DNA from 3 places in the Mesorhizobium opportunistum WSM2075 genome. Region 2 is predicted to be linked to each of the others. Evidence: predicted binding sites of a transcription regulator. Region 2 holds the regulator's gene; each other region holds the start of a gene.
What was found. The regulator HrcA, encoded in region 2, represses chaperone genes, less so after heat shock. The targets are predictions, from matches to a motif close to GTTAGCACTCNCNNNNNGNGAGTGCTAAC.
Positions count from the first base shown of each region.

Region 1: the regulator HrcA is predicted to act here: its motif matches at 2,673-2,701, upstream of groES (co-chaperone GroES).
Region 3: the regulator HrcA is predicted to act here: its motif matches at 3,375-3,403, upstream of groES (co-chaperone GroES).

Region 1 covers NC_015675.1:5,228,968-5,235,983, forward strand. The annotation lists gene MESOP_RS25260 (TetR/AcrR family transcriptional regulator) at 71-697, shown strand; gene MESOP_RS25265 (hypothetical protein) at 797-1,648, opposite strand; gene MESOP_RS25270 (class I SAM-dependent methyltransferase) at 1,720-2,514, shown strand; gene groES (co-chaperone GroES) at 2,791-3,087, shown strand; gene groL (chaperonin GroEL) at 3,150-4,805, shown strand; gene MESOP_RS25285 (TetR/AcrR family transcriptional regulator) at 4,976-5,584, opposite strand; gene MESOP_RS25290 (zinc-dependent alcohol dehydrogenase family protein) at 5,729-6,691, shown strand; gene MESOP_RS25295 (OsmC family protein) at 6,730-7,016, shown strand, end outside.
Region 2 covers NC_015675.1:849,422-856,437, reverse strand. The annotation lists gene cysK (cysteine synthase A) at 57-1,037, opposite strand; gene MESOP_RS03990 (LysE family translocator) at 1,219-1,836, opposite strand; gene MESOP_RS03985 (PQQ-dependent sugar dehydrogenase) at 1,985-3,337, opposite strand; gene MESOP_RS03980 (hypothetical protein) at 3,463-3,660, opposite strand; gene hrcA (heat-inducible transcriptional repressor HrcA) at 3,730-4,812, opposite strand; gene rph (ribonuclease PH) at 5,032-5,748, shown strand; gene MESOP_RS03965 (VOC family protein) at 5,953-6,363, shown strand; gene rdgB (RdgB/HAM1 family non-canonical purine NTP pyrophosphatase) at 6,363-7,016, shown strand, end outside.
Region 3 covers NC_015675.1:6,665,814-6,672,829, reverse strand. The annotation lists gene MESOP_RS31920 (shikimate kinase) at 1-669, shown strand, start outside; gene groL (chaperonin GroEL) at 1,264-2,931, opposite strand; gene groES (co-chaperone GroES) at 2,994-3,290, opposite strand; partial or broken gene MESOP_RS36495 (alanine racemase) at 3,482-3,658, opposite strand; gene MESOP_RS31890 (GNAT family N-acetyltransferase) at 4,732-5,100, opposite strand; gene MESOP_RS31885 (Crp/Fnr family transcriptional regulator) at 5,430-6,152, opposite strand.

The sequences.
Region 1 (7,016 bases), 2.5 Mb from region 2:
TTCCAGAAGCTGATACTTGATCATATTTGTTGTCAACCAGAATTTGGAAACGCGCGCGAAAGACCGGTGCATGGTTGAAGCAAGGCAGACGATGATCGAGCCGAGGCGCAGGCCCAAGCAGGAGCGCAGCCGCGAGCGCATCGACGCCATCCTGTCGACGACCATGCGGCTGATCGGCGAAAAGGGCATCGATGCCGTCACCATGAAGGAAGTCGGCATGCTGGCGGGCGGGCCGATCGCCACCGTCTATCACTACTTCCCCAACAAGTCGGCGATCCTGGCGATGCTCTATGAGCGTTTCTCCGAAGTCAGCCGGGCGCGGCTGTCAGTGATTGTCGCCGATGTCCGCGAAGCCAAGGACATCATCGTGGCGGCCGACCGGCTGCTCGACGACTATCGCAGCCGCGTTGCCGGCGATCCGGCCATCCAGGACCTGCAGAACGCCATCCAGGCCGACAAGGCGCTCAAGAATCTCGACATCGCCGAGACCCGGCATCAAGCCAAGATGTTCTGCGACCATGTCATCGCCTTGCTCGCGCCGGACAAGCACGAGCAGTTCGAACGCATGGTTCTCTTGATCTTCCAGCTCGCCGGCGCCGTGGTGCGGCTGGCGCTTGCGGAAGGCGGAGCCGAAAGCCACCGGACCATCGAGGATTACCGGTCGATCATCCACACCCAGTTGCGGCTGTTTTTGTAGCCCTGTGTTTTTGGAGTCCAGGCGATCTGTAGCCCTGGCGATCATCAGCAAGCTGCCGCGAATGAGAGGTGCCGGGCGGCGCAAGCATCAGGACGCCCGCTATGCGAGCTGGCGGACAAGGCCTTCGAAGCCGTCGGCAAGATTGGCATTGCCGGCAGCGAGAAACGCGGAAAGATTGCGGGCGCCACCGGGCGTCTTGTTGGCATCAAGCAGCACCGCCCTGCCCTCATGCATGACGAAATCGAACTTTCCGTAGTCAAAGCCAAGCCGGCGCCTCAGCGCGCGAAGCTCCTCGGGAACCGGAACCGGCTCACGGCGGATCGTGTCGTCGCCCTTCACGAGGCTCTGTGGCGAGACATGGCGGGTGCAGCGCTCGCGCTCGCCGCAGAATATCCAGAAGCGGGCTCCAAAGCCGTCCGGTTCCGGCTCGGGAATGAATTTTTCGACGACGAGATCGCTGCGGTCGAAGACCGCCGGCGCGACCTCCGAAAGGGATGTATAGACGCGATAACCCTCGATAGGCTCGACGCCGGGAAACGGCTTCGGCTTTCCGGCACGCAGCGATCGCCGGTTGAGCGCCTGCTCCCGCATCCCGAGATTGTTGAGATTGCTCTTGACGATGACCGGCCCTAGCCAGTCGTCATCCTTGCCGATCACCGCGCCACTGACGCGTCGCTTGGAGATGTCGGCGGCCCCGATGTTCAGGCAGAAGGGAAAAGCGCGTGCGTATTCGACATATTCGGGTGGCGTCACGGTCGCATCGACGTGCAGCACCGCTATATCGGCCTCCGGCTTTGCCGACGTTCCAGGGATTATGCGGACGGAATGCCCGCGTCGCTTCAGTTCCTCCAGCAAACCGAAAAGCATATAGGAGTTTCCGCGGCGAAACAGCGGCCCGCGCCGGCGTTCGAACCTGTCGAACTCATGCGTAATAACCGCGATGCGTGTCATGCGCCCCCCGCTTGGTCTCTCTAGCGTCCTCTATTATAGCTGCCAATACAATGCCGGCTTGGGGGCTGCGGATGACCGACCATTGGAATGCCATTCGAAGGCACTGGCAGTTGCTCGGACCACCGTTGCGGCCGCCAGCGGAAGCGGTTGAGGCCTATGAGCGTGAGCTCGACCTTTCGAAGGCGCACGTCATTCTGCTCGGCGTGACGCCGGAGCTCGCCGGGCTCGGGACGACGATGACGGCCGTCGATGAATCGTCCGACATGATCGCCGGTATCTGGCCAGGCGACACCGCGTTGAGGAAGGCAATCAACGGCGACTGGCTCGACTTGCCGGTGTCGAAAGCAAGCGTCGATGCGGTGATCGGCGACGGCTGCCTGTCGGCGCTCGGCCTTTCAACCGCGCGCCGGGCGCTGTTTGCGGCGATCGCCGGGGTACTGCGCACCGACGGCCGAGCGGGACTGCGCCTCTTTGCCGGTCCCGAAACACCGGACGATCCGGCGGCGGTGCGGGCGCTTGCACTTTCGGCCGGTGTCTCGACCTTCCACGAACTCAAATGGCGCGTCGCAATGACCGCGACGGGTGATGCGCCCGACCATGCCATTCCGGTCAGGACGATCGCGGAAAGGTTCGACGCACTGTTTCCTGACCGCAACGAGCTTTCGGCTCGCACAGGCTGGGATCTGCCCACCATCGGCACCATCGATGTCTATCGGAACTCGCCGGCCATCTACACCTTCGCACCGGCGACTGCATTGGTGAGCGAGGCGGAAGCGTATTTTGGTGATGTTCGCATCGCCTTGACCGGGAGCTATGGGCTTGCCGAGCGATGCCCGCTGTTGGTGCTGCGGGCGCCAAGACACTGAACGCGCCATGACAATGAAGACAGCAGGACGGCGCACAAGCCGGGGCAGGCGCAACCCAGGTTTTCTAAAACCGTGCGGCAGCATGAGGAAAATTTCGCTCGCATCGCGGCCTTCGCGCACCTTGACTCTCAAAAGCCAGCGGCCTATTTCAGCGCCACGTTAGCACTCGCCTTTGGTGAGTGCTAACTACAGGGCCCGGCGCCGCCGGGCTTTGTTGTTGTCCGGCTTCGCCGGATGGAGGAACTGTTTCTCACCGTTCTCATCGAGGAAGAAAAAATGGCAAAGTCGAAGTTCCGCCCGCTTCATGACCGCGTGGTCGTTCGCCGGGTCGAATCCGAATCCAAGACCGCTGGCGGGATCATCATCCCGGATACGGCAAAGGAAAAGCCGCAGGAAGGCGAGATCATCGCCGTCGGCTCCGGCGCTCGCGACGAAGCTGGCAAGCTGGTCCCGCTGGACGTCAAGGCTGGCGACCGTATCCTGTTCGGCAAGTGGTCGGGCACCGAAGTCAAGCTCAATGGCGAAGACCTTCTGATCATGAAGGAATCCGACATCATGGGCATCATCGGCTGATTATCGGCCTCACCGTCAACTGAATTCCGGGCTTACCCCAAGCCCCTGCCAGGAGCTAAAAAATGGCTGCCAAAGACGTAAAATTCTCCCGTGATGCCCGCGAGCGCATGCTGCGCGGCGTCAACATCCTCGCCGACGCGGTGAAGGTCACGCTCGGCCCCAAGGGTCGCAACGTCGTGATCGACAAGTCGTTCGGCGCCCCGCGCATCACCAAGGACGGCGTCACTGTCGCCAAGGAAATCGAACTTGAAGACAAGTTCGAGAACATGGGCGCGCAGATGGTCCGCGAAGTCGCTTCGAAGACCAACGACATCGCCGGCGACGGCACCACGACCGCGACCGTCCTGGCGCAGTCGATCGTCCAGGAAGGCCACAAGGCCGTTGCCGCCGGCATGAACCCGATGGACCTGAAGCGCGGCATCGATCTGGCCGTGACCGAAGTCGTCGCGGCGCTTGGCAAGGCTGCCAAGAAGATCAAGACCTCCGAGGAAGTTGCCCAGGTCGGCACGATCTCGGCCAATGGCGACGAGTCGGTCGGCAAGATGATCGCGGAAGCGATGCAGAAGGTCGGCAACGAAGGCGTCATCACGGTTGAAGAAGCCAAGACCGCCGAGACCGAGCTCGAAGTCGTCGAAGGCATGCAGTTCGACCGCGGCTACCTGTCGCCCTACTTCGTCACCAATGCCGACAAGATGGTTGCCGAGCTCGAGGACGTCTACATCCTCCTCCACGAGAAGAAGCTCTCCAACCTGCAGGCCATGCTGCCGGTTCTCGAAGCCGTCGTGCAGACCTCCAAGCCGCTGCTCATCATCTCGGAAGACGTCGAAGGCGAGGCCCTGGCCACGCTGGTCGTCAACAAGCTGCGTGGCGGCCTGAAGATCGCCGCCGTCAAGGCTCCGGGCTTCGGCGATCGCCGCAAGGCCATGCTGGAAGACATCGCCATCCTCACCGGTGGCCAGGTCATCTCGGAAGACCTCGGCATCAAGCTCGAGAACGTCGGCCTCAACATGCTCGGCCGCGCCAAGAAGGTGTCGATCTCCAAGGAGAACACCACCATCGTCGACGGCGCCGGCAAGAAGGCCGAGATCCAGGGCCGCGTTGCCCAGATCAAGCAGCAGATCGAAGAGACCACTTCGGACTACGACAAGGAGAAGCTGCAGGAACGTCTGGCGAAGCTCGCCGGCGGCGTTGCCGTGATCCGCGTCGGCGGTGCGACGGAAGTCGAAGTCAAGGAAAAGAAGGACCGCGTCGATGACGCCCTCAACGCGACCCGCGCGGCCGTGGAAGAAGGCATCGTTGCGGGCGGCGGCGTCGCTCTCCTGCGCGCTTCGGCCAACATCAAGGCCACCGGCGTCAATGCCGACCAGGCCGCCGGCATCAACATCGTGCGTCGTGCGCTGCAGGCTCCGGCCCGCCAGATCGCGGCCAACGCCGGTGCGGAAGCTTCGATCGTTGCCGGCAAGATCCTTGAGAACAAGGGCGCGACCTTCGGCTACAACGCCCAGTCGGGCGAATATGGCGACATGATCGCCATGGGCATCGTCGACCCGGTCAAGGTCGTGCGCACCGCCCTCCAGGACGCGGCCTCGGTCGCCGGCCTGCTCGTCACCACCGAAGCCATGATCGCGGAGGCTCCGAAGAAGGAGTCGGCTGGCGGCGGCGGCATGCCTGGCGGCATGGGCGGCGGCATGGGCGGTATGGGTGGCATGGATTTCTAAGAAATCCATAAAGCACGCCCATGAACTCACATTGCTCAAGCCCGCAAGCGGGCTTGAGTGGTGGTATGGATTTCTAATCCACGCTTCCATCAGCCTTCAGATACGGAAAGGGCGGCAGCGATGCCGCCCTTTTTGTTTGCATGCTCCTGATCGCCACCCTTCGATCGGCGTCAGACGGCTGTATCCGCGCGTTGCCGTGCTCCCCCAGCCAGCACGGCGCCTTCAATCAGTGCCGCGACCTCGTCGGCGACCGCCTGCAGCGGGGCGCGGTCGCGGGTGGCGCGCGCGATCACCATCAGCCCTTCCAGAGATGATTCGACCAGCAGCGCCAAGGCATGCGCGCGACGCTCGGGCACCCCTGCCCTGACGAAGGCATCTCGCAGCAAGCCTATCCACTGCTCGAAGGCCGAGCGGCACAGTTCGGCAAGCTCGGGCACGTCGCTTGGCGAGTCCAGCACGACCGGCGCGATCGGGCAGCCGAGTGAGAACTCATTCTCTTCGAGCATGTGTCCGACCGACTGATAGATGTGGTGGACGGCGACCGCGGGGTCGCGTTCGGCGGCCAAAGCCGCGCCAAGCCTCTCGGTGACGTCGGCAACGCTATCGCGCGTCACCTCGATCACGAGTTGGTCCTTGCCGCCGGGAAAATGGAAGTAGAGCGAGCCGCGCGGCGCGCCGCTGGCGCTCAATATGTCGTTGAGCGAAGTGCCGTGATAGCCGCGCTGCCTGAGCAGCAGTCCAGTCGTTTCGAGTATGCGGGCCCGTGTATCGTTCGCCATGTCAACCTCTGTCAGCAGCGATCATTATAGGCCTTGCATCGAATATGACAATCGGTCTACATAATATGTAGATCAGTCTATATATTCGAGACCGACATGCAAAGCTTACGCCTTGAAGGATCCGCGGGAATCGAAAGCCTGGTGATGCGCGACGAGCCTCGGCCGGAGCCAGGACCTCATGAAATCATGGTGCGCGTTCGCGCCGCCTCGCTTAACCGGCGCGACACGATGATCCTCAACGGCACCTATCCGCTGACGCCGCGCCGGGGCATCGTGCCTCTGAGCGATGGCGCCGGTGAAATTGTCCCCATCGGCAATGAAGTCACTCGCTTCGCCGTCGGCGACCGCGTCACCGGCAGCTATTTCGCACGCTGGATCGACGGCCGCATAAACGCCGGTCTCATCGACCAGCTCGGCTGCACGCTTGACGGTATGCTGGCCGAATATGCCGTCCTCGACGAACAATGGGCCGTACGCCTGCCCGATCATCTCGACTGGCACGAAGCGGCGACCCTGACCTGCGCCGGCGTCACCGCCTGGAATGCAGTGACGGGCGCCGGGATGCCGAAGCCTGGCCAGTGGGTTCTGGTCATCGGCTCCGGTGGCGTCTCGCTGTTTGCGCTGCAGTTCGCCAAGCTGCTCGGCTGCCGCGTCGCGGCTGTCACCTCGCGCGGCGCGAAGGCCGACAGGCTGCGGGCGCTGGGCGCCGATCTTGTGATCTCGACATCGGAGATGGCCGAATGGGGTGCGACGGTCCGAGACCAGACCGGCGGCATCGACCTTATCGTTGAAACCGGCGGCCCGGCGACATTCGCGCAATCGCTGATCGCAAGCACACTCTACGGGCACATCGTGCTGCTGACGCTGCAGGATGCACGAGGCAGATCGATCGAAATGCCCGCGGCCCTCTACCAGCGCAGCCTCACAACCATCAGCCGCCTTTTCGTCGGCAGCCGGACCAACCTCGAGGCCATGCTGCGCGCGGTCTCGCAGCACGGGTTGCGGCCGGTCATCGACAAGAGCTTTGCCTTTGCCGAGGCCGGCGACGCGTACCGTTATTTCCAGCAAGGCGACGTCTTCGGGAAGGTCACCATCGACGGCGCCTGATCCCGACTTCTCACAATCAAACAAGGGAGAGCAGACCAATGACAATTCGTGAAGCTTCGGCCAAATGGCAAGGCACGCTGAAGGAAGGTTCGGGCCGGTTGCGGCTCGGCAGCGGTGTCTTCGAAGGCGCCTATTCCTTTCCGTCGCGTTTCGAGAACGGTCCAGGCACCAACCCGGAGGAGCTGATCGCCGCGGCGCATGCCGGCTGCTTCTCGATGACACTGAGCGCCGTCCTCGGCAGCGAGGGCCACACGGCCCAAACTATCCACACGACAGCCAAGGTGCATCTCGGCGCGACCGCGGCCGGACCGACGATCACCCATAT
Region 2 (7,016 bases):
CTTCCCCTCAAGGGGGGAGATTATGCTTTTCGAACGCGGCGCGAACGGCTGTGAAACTACGCCCCGAGACCTTCAAACAGGATCGTCGACAGATAGCGTTCGGCGAAGTCGGGGATGACCACGACCAGGGTCTTGTCCTTGTTTTCCGGCCGCGAGCCGACGACGATTGCCGCCTGCAAGGCGGCACCCGAAGAAATGCCGACCGGCACGCCCTCGAGGCGGGCGACAAGACGGGCATTGGCGACGGAGTCCTCGTTCGAGACCTTGACGATCTCGTCATAGATCGTGGTGTCGAGGATTTTCGGCGCGAAGCCGGCGCCGATGCCCTGGATCTTGTGCGGGCCGGGCTGGCCGCCCGACAGCACCGGCGATGCCTCCGGCTCGACGGCGACGACATGCAGCGAGGGCTTGTGCTTTTTCAGCACCTGGCCGACGCCGGTGATCGTGCCGCCGGTGCCGATGCCGGCGACGAAGATGTCGACCTCGCCATGCGTGTCGTTCCAGATCTCCTCGGCCGTCGTCTTGCGGTGGATCTCCGGGTTGGCCGGGTTTTCGAACTGCTGCGGGATGATCGCGTTGGGGATGGTCGCGGCCAGCTCGTCGGCCTTGGCGATGGCGCCCTTCATGCCTTTCGGGCCCTCGGTCAGCACCAGTTCGGCACCGAGCAGCGCAAGCATCTTGCGGCGCTCGACCGACATCGTCTCCGGCATGGTCAGGATCAGCTTGTAGCCCTTGGCGGCGGCGGCGAAGGCGAGCGCGATGCCGGTGTTGCCCGAGGTCGGTTCGATCAGCGTGGTCTTGCCGGGAGAAATCTTGCCGGCCGCCTCCAGCGCCTCGATCATCGCCACGCCGATGCGGTCCTTGACCGAAGCGATCGGGTTGAAGAATTCGAGCTTGGCGACGAGCTTGGCTACGATGCCCTTCTCCTTGGCGAATTTGTCGAGCCGCACCAGGGGCGTGTCGCCGATCGTGTCGGTGATGGAATTGTAGATGCGGCCGCGGCCGGGGGCGCGGGCGGAGGTGACGGGCTTGTTCATTGGTTTCGCTCCCAGGAGTCAGGCAAGTAATTTCAGGCAATTGGCGGCAAAGGGCCTTCGGTCGCGCAAGATAGACCGTCAGCGAAGAATATCCGAGTGGGGCGCATCTCTAAAGCGCCTGCGTCTCGGAAAAGCGTTTTCCGAAAAGGCCGATATCTGGAATATTTTGGCCGAGCAGGGGCTATTGGCGGGCAGCGATCGCCGCCGCGGCGCCGACCATGAAGCCGGCGGCGGTGCGGTTCAGCACCCTTAGCGCACGCGGCGATTTCAGGAACCAGCGCGCCTTGGCGGCCAGCGCAAGGTAGGGCACCAGCACGACGAACAGCACGACGATCGTCAGCGCGACGAGAATGCCGTAGTCGGCCAGCGTGATGGTCTTCAGGTCGACGATGGTCGGCGTGATCGCCAGGTAGAAGATCATCGTTTTCGGATTGCCGAGCGTGACGGTCAGCCCGGCGAGGAAACTCGACGCCAGTCCACCCTTGCCCTTCCGGGCTTCGACGGTTTCGGGTGTGATGCCGGCGGTCCAGAAGCGCCAGCCGAGAAATGCCAGATACGCGACGCCGGCCCATTTGATCGCCAGGAACACCATGCCGAAAGTCTGCGCGACGAAGGCGAGGCCGAGCACCACGGCGGTCAGGTAGGTGAGGTCGCCGAGCATCAGGCCAAAGGACATGGCCAGCGATGAGCGGAAGCCGGAGCCGAGCGCCCGCGCGACAAGCGCGGTGACGCCGGGACCTGGAATGGCAGCGGCTATGCCAAGGGCGGCACTGTAGGCGAGAAAGCCGGTGAGGGTCATGGCTGGTGGTCCCAGATTGGCCTGCCTTGTCGCATGGAACGGACCAGAATTGAATTCTCTGGGGACGGAATCCATTGCACCAGACATCCGAGATACGTCGCGCTGGCCCGCTCATCCGGGTGACGGGGCCTGCGCCGGCGCTGCAGGATCAGGAACGGCCGTCGCCATAGGTCACGCGCCAGATGGTGCCGTTGCCGTCTTCGGTCACGATCAGCGCGCCATCCTTGGCCACCGTCACGCCGACCGGCCGGCCCCACACCTCGCCGTTGGAGACGACGAAGCCGGTCATGAAATCCTCGTATTCACCGGTCGGCTTGCCATCCCTGAACAGCAGGCGCACGACCTTGTAGCCGGTCCGGTTGCCACGGTTCCACGAACCGTGGAGGGCGACGAAGGCATCGCCGCGGTATTCCCTGGGAAATCCCGCGTTCGCGGGCAGGTCCTTGCCGTCGTAGAAGGCGATGTTGAGCGGCGCCGAATGCGCCTGCATCAGCACATCGGGAATATCGACCTTGCCGGCAAGGTCGGGGCGCTCGCCCTTGTGGCGGGGGTCTTCGTTGTTGCCGATATAGTACCAGGGCCAGCCGTAGAAGGCGCCTTCCCTGACCGATGTGGCGTATTCGGCTGGCGTGTTGTCGCCCAGCGCATCGCGCTCGTTGACGACGCACCACAGCGCGCCGGTCGCCGGCTGGACGGTCATGCCCGAGCAGTTGCGCAGGCCGGTGGCGACGGTGCGGCCGTTCTTGCCGTCGGGGTCGAAGGCCTGCACGTCGGCGCGTCCCTCTTCGGAGCCCCAGGCGGCGCCGAGCGGCTTTGACTTGACCCATGCCTCGAGCCCGCCCCTCGGCCTCTTGCCCATGTCCCCGGCGGCGTTCGAGCCCGAGCCGACCGAGAGATAGAGCGTCTTGCCGTCAGGCGAAAAGGCGATGTCGCGCGTCCAGTGATGGTTCGATGGAATGTCGTCGACGATGGTTTCCGGGTCGGCGGATGCCTTGAGATCGCCATTGCGGTAGGCAAAGCGCACGATGCTGTCGCTGTTGGCGACATAGACCCATTGCGGATCGCTGCCCGGCGGATAGAAGGCAATGCCGTAGGGCTGGTTGAGATCGCCGGCGAAGATGCTTTTCTCGGCGGGTTTGGCGCTGCCCTCGGTCAAACGATAGACGCGGATCTGGTTGGCTTCGCTGTCGGCGACGAACAGGTCGCCATTGGGGGCTGTGCGCACCACGCGCGGATTGTCGATGCCCGACGCGATCAGCTCGGCTGAAAAGCCTTCCGGCAGTTGCGGTTTGGCGTCCGCCGGCCTTTCGGCAAGGCCAGCGCTGTTCGAGGCCGACTTGGCGACATTGGGCTTCGGCAGGTCTTCCGGCTTGATCAGGCGGCGCACCCCGGGCTTGTCGGCGCGCCAGTCGCCAAAGGCGGCCGGACCCCTCAGCACCGGCTGGTCGGCCTGCTGGGCGAATGCCGCGGTCGTGAGGAGTAGTGCGGAAAGGCCGGCCATTCGGATTCCAGCCATTCGGGTCCCAGCCATTCGGGTCCCAGCTATTCGGGCCATTGTCTTCCTCCACCTGGTCGCGAAGGAAACCAACGGCCGGTTTGTCCCTGGGTTCCGTCTTGCTTCCGGGTTCAGGTCCCGGCGGCGTAAAAATCGTCGTCGAGGCGCTTTTCCAAGGCGACGAGATCCGCCGGCAGCGGCAAGCCCATGGCGCGCATTTCGCGCAGCTTCTCGCGCAGCTGTTCCTGGATTTCGTGCTGGTCTTCCGGCTGGTTGACCATTTCCTCCAGCAGCAGGCTGATCCGGGCCTTGAACTCTTCGAGCGCCATTCTTTTTCTCCTTGGCGGCCAGGAAGCGCAGGAAGTCGCCGCTCGCAGGCCGGCTGAATATCAATACACCTAGCGCAGCATGCGCGATATCAGCTGCGCCGTGTAATCCACCATCGGCACGATGCGCGCGTAATTCAGCCGGGTCGGGCCGATGACGCCGAGCGCGCCGACGACGCGGGCATCCTTGTCGCGATAGGGCGCGACCACCAGCGACGAGCCCGACAGCGAGAACAGCTTGTTTTCGGAGCCGATGAAGATGCGCACGCCTGATCCCTGCTCGGCCAGATCAAGCAGCTGGATCAGCCCGTCCTGCGTCTCCATGTCCTCGAACAGGTGCCGCAGCAGTTCGATGTCCGCCTGCGCGGTGACGTTTTCGAGCAGATTGGCCCGGCCGCGCACGATGAGCCGCGCCGGCAGGCCGCTTTCGGCGCCCGCCCATACCGCCAGCCCCTTCTCGACGAGATCCTGCGACAGCGTGTCCAGCGCTGCCCTTGTCTCTTCCTTGATGCGGGCGATCTCGGTCCGCGCCTCGGCCAGCGTGCGGCCTCGAATATGCGCGTTGAGGAAATTCGAGGCCTCGTGCAGCTGCGAGACGGTGATGCCGGCGGGCAGCTCGACGACGCGGTTTTCGACGTCGCCATTCTGCGACACCAGCACGGCAAGTGCCTTGGTCGGCTCCAGCTGGATGAATTCGATGTGCTTCAGCGCCACCTCGTTCTTGGCGGCCAGCACCAGGCCGGCGCCGCGAGACATGCCCGACAGCATCTGGCTGGCCTCGGTCAGCATATGCTCCAGCGTCGCGCCCGAGCCCGAGGCCCGCACCTGTGCTTCGATGGTGCGGCGCTCCTCGTCGGAGAGATCGCCAAGTTCCATGAAGGCATCGACGAAGAAACGCAGGCCCGCCTGCGTCGGCAGCCGGCCGGCCGAGATATGCGGCGCATAGATCAGCCCGAGATGTTCCAGGTCGCTCATCACATTGCGGATGGTGGCCGGCGACAGTGAGGAGGGCAGGATGCGCGACAGGCTGCGCGAGCCCACGGGCTCGCCATCCCTGAGATAGGAATCGACGATGCGCCGGAAGATGTCGCGTGAGCGCATGTCGAGTGATTGAAGTGCAAGCGACTGCGAACCGGGATCGATTGCCTTGGTCATACGGCCAAAAACCTCCTTGTTCAGGATATAGACTTCGGCACGGTGGGCGCAACCCGGTGTCTGCATCAGATCGCCCGGCGTCTGTGTCAGATCGCCCGGCGTCTGTGTCAGATTGCTCGGTGCCGCGTTTGCGCTCAGCCGGCCATTTTCCTTTGCGCCCTAAGCTTGGTGAGGCTACAAGCCGGCCAAGATTCCGAAAATGACAAGAAAGAAGCCTGAATGCGCCCCTCCAAACGCCAATTCGACGAAATGCGTGCCATCTCCTTCGAGCGCGGCGTCTCCAAGCACGCCGAAGGCTCGTGCCTGGTGAAGTTCGGCGACACCCACGTCCTGTGCACGGCGAGCCTCGAGGAGAAGGTGCCGGGCTGGATGCGCAATTCCGGCAAGGGCTGGGTGACGGCCGAATATGGCATGCTGCCGCGCTCGACTGGCGAGCGCATGCGCCGCGAGGCATCCGCCGGCAAGCAGGGCGGCCGCACGCTGGAAATCCAGCGCCTCATCGGCCGTTCTCTGCGCGCCGTGGTCGACTTGCAGGCGCTGGGCGAACAGCAGATTACCGTCGACTGCGACGTCATCCAGGCCGATGGCGGCACCCGTACCGCCTCGATCACCGGCGGCTGGGTGGCGCTGTACGACTGCCTGCGCTGGATGGAAGCGCGGCAGATGACCAGCGTTTCCAAGGTGCTGAAGGACCATGTCGCGGCGATTTCCTGCGGTATCCATGACGGCCAGCCGGTCATCGACCTCGATTACATCGAGGATTCCTCGGCCGGCACCGACGCCAATTTCGTCATGACCGGCAAGGGCGGCATCGTCGAGATCCAGGGAACCGCCGAGGGCGAGCCGTTCTCCGAAGGGCAGTTCGCGGACTTGATGGGCCTGGCCAAGAAAGGCATCCAGCGCCTGGTGAGTTTGCAGCAGATGGCGGTGGCTTAGGGTCAAATGGCGGTGGCTTAGGTTTTAAATGTCGAGCTTGAACACCCCCCTCTGGCCTGCCGGCCATCTCCCCCGCAAGGGGGGAGATCGGCTGTGGTCGCGGATTTCGCCAACCACCGACGGTGCAAATTATGAACCGGCTTTGACGCTGCCAATCTCCCCCCTTGCGGGGGAGATGCCCGGCAGGGCAGAGGGGGGTGCCTCGTGACTCCCTCTGCCATTCTTGAGTCAGCGCTCTACGTCACAGACTTGCACGCAGCCGAACAATTCTATCGCGACACCCTCGGCCTTCACCTCCTCGGCAAGGTCGAAGGCCGCCACCTGTTCTTCCGTTGCGGACCCGGTGTGCTGCTCATCTTCAACGCCGAGGCAACCAAGATCCCACCCGCGCCCGATGCCAAGCTGAATGTGCCGCCGCATGGCACGGTCGGCGAAGGCCATCTCTGCTTTGCGGCGACCGCCGTGGAAATCGCGGCCTGGAAGGCCCATCTCAAGACGAAGAACGTCGCCATCGAAAGCGAATTCGAATGGCCGCAAGGCGGCCGTTCGATCTATATACGCGACCCCTCGGGCAATTCGATCGAGTTTGCCGAGCCAAGAATCTGGGGCCTTTGATGCATTCGCCAACTGTTCACTCACTTGACGGCAAGAAGATCGTCGTTGCCAGCCACAATGCCGGCAAGCTGCGCGAGTTCGCCGACCTGATGCGGCCGTTCGGCTTCGAGGCGAAGTCGGCCAAGGACTATGGCCTGCCGGAACCCGACGAAACCGGCACCACTTTCGAGGAAAACGCCTACATCAAGGCGCTGGCCGCCGCAAAGGCGACCGGCCTGCCGGCGCTGTCGGACGATTCCGGCCTGTGCGTCGACGCGCTCGACGGCGCGCCCGGCGTCTACACCGCCAACTGGGCTGAAACCCCCGACGGCGGCAGGGATTTCGCCATGGCCATGCAGCGCACCGAAGTGGCGTTGCAGGAAGTGGGAGCCGCTTTGCCGGAGCAGCGCAAGGGCCGCTTTGTCGCCGTCATCTGCCTCGCCTTCCCCGACGGCGAGGCCGAATATTATCGCGGCGAGGCCGAAGGCACGCTGGTCTGGCCGCCGCGCGGCGAGCTCGGCTTCGGCTACGACCCGGTGTTTCTGCCGGATGGGTTCGACAAGACCTTCGGCGAGATGAGCGCCGCGGAAAAGCATGGCTGGAAGCCTGGCCAGGCGACCGCGCTGTCGCACCGCGCCCGTGCCTTCCAGAAATTCGCCCAGGCACGATTGGAT
Region 3 (7,016 bases), 1.1 Mb from region 2:
CCTTACTTCAGGGAGCTGGAGACTAGAGAGCTCGCCGAGCAGCTGAAGAAAGGCCCCATGGTCATCGCAACCGGCGGCGGCGGCTTTGTCAAGCAGCCCAATCGAGACCTGATCCGCGAGAAGGCGGTGTCAATCTGGCTCAACACCGATCTGGATGAGATAGGCAGGCGCCTCCACCTGCAGCAGCGCTCCACGGGCGACACCGGCCGGCCGCTGCTGCAAGGCCCCGACATAAAGCAGCAGCTCGAAAACATGTTAGAAAAGCGCGGGCCAGACTACCAACAGGCCGATATCAAGGTGGTCCCGACCTTTAGAAAAGACAAGAAGAACGCCGGCATTTGCGTGGAGGCGCTCCACGATTTTCTGTGCAGCAGGGAGAGAGAAGCCGCCCTGACGCCCGCTACCGAGATGTCACATGTCTCCGGTGCTTCCGGCACCGCCATCAGCATGCCCCCAACAGCGCAGCGCATGCACGATGATCGTCCCAACCGCTATGATTGCGGGGGCGGCGTCGTGGAAACCATCCAGGCGCCGGCGGCACCAATGACTCAAGGTGAACTGCCGCCTCCCGACACCCTCACCGCCGAGCCGCAGCCTTTGCTGGCCGGCAATAACGCACGAGCGGATTTAGCATCTTCCATGAGAAGCAGAGAACGCTCAAGTCGATGACAACAAGCTTTAGGCGAGAATCAGGTCCTTTCGCAGGTTTGGTGCAGGGGGCGGGTTCGCGCCGAATGCTAACAAAAGTGGGAATCGCATGCATAAAGTCGTCAGAAGCCTCTGGCCGAGTCGATCCGGTCCTAGATGACACAGGAGGATTCGCTGACCGTCCAATGGCCCGCCCTTCACAGCAGTGATGCGGCGAGCAGGCTTCGTTCGCGGTCTGGCAAGGTCTCGAGACGACCGGCTGCTTGTGCTTGGGATCGAGGTCATGGCCGAGGGCGTGGAGACAGAGGCAGCCGACAAATTCTGCACAAGCTTGGCTGCAGAACCGCTCAGGGCTTCCTATTCTCAGCGGGGGTCCCTCTGCCCCAATCACTTGAATTTGCAGTAAAGGAGCACGCGAAAGAGTTGTGACCGGTACCAGCTGTTGCTGACTGCATCAAGAAGAGCGTCAAAGGACGAGATGGGTGCTGGAAATGGACATGAGGTAATAGGCGGTATAAAGCGGCCAGTACGACGATGTAGCTGTGGTTCCGCGAAGTTGTGCAAAAAAAGGGCGGCATCGCTGCCGCCCTTTCCGTATTGCGCAGGTAGCGTGGATTAGAAATCCATGCCGCCCATGCCGCCCATGCCGCCCATGCCGCCGCCGCCCATGCCGCCAGGCATGCCGCCGCCGCCAGCCGACTCCTTCTTCGGAGCCTCCGCGATCATGGCTTCGGTGGTGACCAGCAGGCCGGCGACCGAGGCCGCGTCCTGAAGAGCCGTGCGCACGACCTTGACCGGATCGACGATACCCATGGCGATCATGTCGCCATATTCGCCGGTCTGGGCGTTGTAGCCGAACGTCGCGCCCTTGTTCTCAAGGATCTTGCCGGCAACGATCGATGCTTCCGCACCGGCGTTGGCCGCGATCTGGCGGGCCGGAGCCTGCAGCGCACGACGAACGATGTTGATGCCAGCGGCCTGGTCGGAGTTGACGCCGACAACGTTGATGCTCAGCGAAGCGCGCAGCAGTGCGACGCCACCACCAGCAACGATGCCTTCTTCGACGGCCGCGCGGGTCGCGTTGAGGGCGTCATCGACGCGGTCCTTCTTTTCCTTGACTTCGACTTCCGTCGCACCGCCGACGCGGATCACCGCAACGCCGCCGGCGAGCTTCGCCAGACGTTCCTGCAGCTTCTCCTTGTCGTAGTCCGAGGTGGTCTCCTCGATCTGCTGCTTGATCTGGGCAACGCGGCCCTGGATCTCGGCCTTCTTGCCGGCGCCGTCGACGATGGTGGTGTTCTCCTTGGAGATCGACACCTTCTTGGCGCGGCCGAGCATGTTAAGGCCGACGTTCTCGAGCTTGATGCCGAGGTCTTCCGAGATGACCTGGCCACCGGTGAGGATGGCGATGTCTTCAAGCATGGCCTTGCGGCGATCACCGAAGCCCGGCGCCTTGACGGCGGCGATCTTCAGGCCGCCACGCAGCTTGTTGACGACCAGCGTGGCCAGAGCCTCGCCTTCGACGTCTTCCGAGATGATGAGCAGCGGCTTCGAGGTCTGCACGACGGCTTCGAGAACCGGCAGCATGGCCTGGAGGTTGGAGAGCTTCTTCTCGTGCAGGAGGATGTAGACGTCCTCGAGCTCGGCAACCATCTTGTCGGCGTTGGTGACGAAGTAGGGCGAGAGGTAGCCGCGGTCGAACTGCATGCCTTCGACGACTTCGAGTTCGGTCTCGGCGGTCTTGGCTTCCTCGACGGTGATGACGCCTTCGTTGCCGACCTTCTGCATCGCTTCCGCGATCATCTTGCCGACCGACTCGTCGCCATTACCGGCGATCGTGCCGACCTGGGCAACTTCCTCGGAGGTCTTGATCTTCTTGGCGTTCTTGATCAGCGTCGCGACGACTTCGGTCACGGCCAGATCGATGCCGCGCTTCAGGTCCATCGGGTTCATGCCGGCGGCAACGGCCTTGTGGCCTTCCTGGACGATCGACTGCGCCAGAACGGTCGCGGTCGTCGTGCCGTCGCCGGCGATGTCGTTGGTCTTCGAAGCAACTTCGCGGACCATCTGCGCGCCCATGTTCTCGAACTTGTCTTCAAGCTCGATTTCCTTGGCGACGGTGACGCCGTCCTTAGTGATGCGCGGGGCGCCGAACGACTTGTCGATGACGACGTTGCGGCCCTTGGGGCCGAGCGTGACCTTCACCGCGTCGGCGAGGATGTTGACGCCGCGCAGCATGCGTTCGCGGGCATCACGGGAGAATTTGACGAGCTTCACAGCCATTTTTTTGCTCCTGGGCAATTCGGCCTAAATTCAGATTGGATGTGATGAAAGGCGACGGCGTGTCAGCCGATGATGCCCATCACGTCGGATTCCTTCATGATCAGAAGGTCTTCGCCATTGAGCTTGACTTCGGTGCCCGACCACTTGCCGAACAGGATGCGGTCGCCAGCCTTGACGTCCAGCGGGACCAGCTTGCCGGCTTCGTCGCGGGCGCCGGAACCGACGGCAATGATCTCGCCTTCCTGCGGCTTTTCCTTTGCCGTGTCCGGGATGATGATCCCGCCCGCGGTTTTGGATTCGGATTCGACCCGGCGAACGACCACGCGGTCATGAAGCGGGCGGAACTTCGACTTTGCCATTTTTTCTTCCTCGGTGAGAGCGGTGAGAAACACCGTCCGGCCCACGCCGGACAAACTGCAAAGCCCGGCTTTGCCGGACTCGTTGTTAGCACTCATCACGAGTGAGTGCTAACAACGGGAGGATTAAGGGGTAAGCCGGAGATAGTCAAGACGAAATAGGGCAGGCGAACGAGCAAAAGTTCATCAAGCTCTCAGGCAAGGGACCACGGCACGTGAGCGAAGCTGGCAGCAGCCGGCCGGAGATTCCTCAAGGGAAACAAGCGCGCCTGAATAGGCGCCGCAACATCAGCCGAGCCGGTGCAGAAGCAGGCGACGGCCAACTGGCGGCCGCCGATCTCGACAGCCGCGACAACCGCCTCGGTACATACGATGCTCCAGTCGATGGCGAGATCGTGAAGCGCCTCGCACTTTGACATTGCCTCCTGGATTTTGTTTTCGCCGAAGGTGCTGATGCCGACCTCGAAGGCATATCGCAGGATCTGGGCCGGCACCGTCTTGGTGACTGGCAGCAAACGCACGGAGGCTCGGTCGCGCCCGGCCCGTGCGCAAGCAAGCGTGATGCGCTCTTCAACCGACGCCAGATTGGTGCGGAAGCGGGTAAGGGGATTAGGCCCGAAGCGTTCGACGTCCTCGGGCGAAAGCGGCGGATTGTTCGTGCCCATTGTGATCTGCCCATCCGCCGATTGAAACAGTTGAACACTCCTGCTGACTTCGTCATTTGGCATTCTCAGCAGTGCGACAAGTTTTGACAATTTATGTTCGCCTACCATCCCCAGCGGCTTTGGAGGGCTAAGAGCCTGTGAATTTCTTTGAAGAATCCGTTGCAACGCCTGCATGCTGCGCGGGGGCTGATCAGGCAGCGAGACTTGCGAACTGCTTGGGCGAGGAGGCATTCGGATTGAAGGGGTATCTCGCTTGTGGTTTGCTCAAAACCAGGACGCAGGGGTTGCTGCCGCTTAACTTACAATTGGTCGGCCAGCCCACCACGGCTGTCGCCGCATCACCGCACCTGCGCACAGGTGCGCTTCGCGAGGAAGTCCATTCGGGAACAAACCCACTCGCAGTGCTGGTAGTCGGCAAGCGGTTTGTCGCTGCCAAGCTCATCAGGTGCGCTCAATCTGCCGCGGCACCCGACGCCCTCAGAATGGACATGGCGCGGTCGATTCACACTAGAGCCGCCCCGGTAGGATCGGCTCCGTCGGCCAGACCAGACGGTGGCTGACCTTTCTCAACTCCAACCAATCAGGGGCGCCAGGAACAGTTCTGGGAGTGGCTCGCGAGTGATATCGGTACGCGAGGCAGCGCGCCTCGTCCAAGGGTGAAGATGCGCAGCCGAACTTGATCTGCCACATGCCGGCTTCGAACTCGCCCACGCGACCGTTTCTGGCGAAGTGACCCTGCATTACACCTGTGTAGTTTGGCGTAGGTTGGGACAGATTTTCTAAATAGTCCGGCGGAGCCGAGGGCCGACTTCCTCGAACCCGTCCCGTAAGTAGAAATCGAGCGTGCGTTTACATTTTGGTTGCGCGGGTGCTCCAACCTCAAGTCGCTTCCAACCACGAGCGCGGCCTTCCTGCAAGGCGACCTCGAGCAGACAAGGGGCAATCCCTTTGGAGCGCATCTCGGGTCGAACATACAGCTCCGAGATCTGGCCGAACTTGCCTCCTGCATAGATCGCTGTGCACTCATTCAGTACGATTATGCCGGCCGGCTCGCCACCTTCACTTGCGATTACAGCGACCGCGCCAGCGTTGGCAAGCACTGTCGCCGACGAAGTCGGGCGTGGGCGCTTTCCCGCCAGAGAGTTCATCGAGTAGCGCGTGAATGAAACGGGCGACCGTCTCTGCGTCCAATGAGTTGGCCCGTCGAGTAGATACGAAGGCATGGTTTCTCCTTCTCCTAGTGGTCGGCGTCCCGATTCGTGCTGCCAATCGCAACCTGCGCTTGCAAAAAACGGAACTGGGAATCCGTGCATGATGGAGGGCTGCTCTCCTTTATGGCAAGCCATTCTTGGGAAAGCAAAACCGTCGCACGCTCGTCCAAGCCAGGAATCCCTTACACCATCTGACCGCACTCGAAGCAAGATTCTGCTTAGCTGCTAGCGAGGACCGAGCTTGCGGACCCCGACAGACCCCATGGTCACCGTCGGGCGATTTCCCCAATCAGCCGAACATATTCGCCTTCCGGTTGCCCATATGTGCCAGCTGCTTGGGCAACGAGGCCATGGCGGTCTCGAATGACGATTTCACCTCGTCGCGAACGGATGAGGCCACGGCCCTCGAGCACTTGGAGCCCAACGGTGACCCCCGGCCGCCTTACGCCGAGCATAACAGACAAGAACTCGTGTGTGATCGTAATGCGTTTGTCGTGAATTCGGTCGTCACACATCAGCAGCCACCGCGCCAGGCGCTCTTCAAGACTCGCCCGTGCGTTCATAAGGGCCGTATAGCTCGCCTGAATGTGAAGATAGTGGACATAGCGCAAGAGGAAGAGACGCAACGTCGGGCTGTCCACCAGAATCGTCTTGAATGGCTCAACTCCGATTCGCACTGCATTGCCTGCGAATTGCACGTAACAATCGTGCGCGGCATAGTCGGCACCCATCACCAGCGCGGAACTAGTCATTCCCTCTAAGCCAATGAGGCCAACTTCGGCATCCTTGCCGTCCGAAGTCATCGCGACAACAGAGCCGATGCCTTCCTCGAGGAAGTAAATCGCCTCTATCCTTGAACCGGCAGTCTCCAACGGCATTCTCAGATCAAGGGCACATCGCTCAAAATGCGGCTCCAAACGCGCGAGGTCGTCCGCGTTAAGCCGTCGCAGCAATTCGTTTTTGTAGGAAGCATTCACTGGATTGGTCATGGCTCAATCCCACTTGGGGCAAGAGCATTCCAATCTCCTTGCCGTCCGCGCCCGTAAAAACGTGCAGACGATCTTGTGACACTACGCGCCTTGGTACGACAATGACAGCGGAATGCGAATCGATGCACGGCGAGCCCCCGCCGCGTGATTACAAAAGACGCGAGAAGTATGTCAGAGTGGGAAACGTACCAAACTCAGCTTTGTACGAAACCGACATTCTGAAGTCCCAGCTCTTTCCCGTTACCTGTCGTCCTAGCGCGCCGATTCCCTTGAGCTTCGTGATAATCGCACGAACTCCGGCATTTAGAGCCGGCGCGCTTTCAAATCGTAACTGTTCACTGAGAACGACACCTCGCGCTCGGGGATGCCGCTAGATGTAACCACTCCCCAATGCCGCAGCGCGTCCGGTCGGCCGCGTTGGGGGGCGGAGGATTTATGTTGTCGTCGCCGATCGCTCGGATCTACGATTGCTCGGAAAGTTGCGTCGGCGGGACGTCAGCAACACTCAGCGTGTCCGATAGAAATGCCCTAGTGGCGGCTGGCGGATTTATTCTGTGCGGGGACACGTTTGCGGATCGAGTGATGTCAGCCCGGGGCCGTCTGGTCCAATGTCGCGCGGATAGCGCCGAATCCCAACTCATCGATGATCATGTTGTGGCGACTGGCCGTCACCACATCCTGCAGGATGGGCGGCCGTTCGGACTTGCCTTTGTTCGAGCTCAGTTTCCGCTGATGACGGAGCATGAGGTACTTTGGCGAATTCACCCGGCCAATCTACATTCGCGCTGCCGCGAGAATGTTGTGCAGGCTCGGCCTCAATGTCGCCGCACCGCACTTCCGTGGTTATCGGGCGTCCGCGACGCA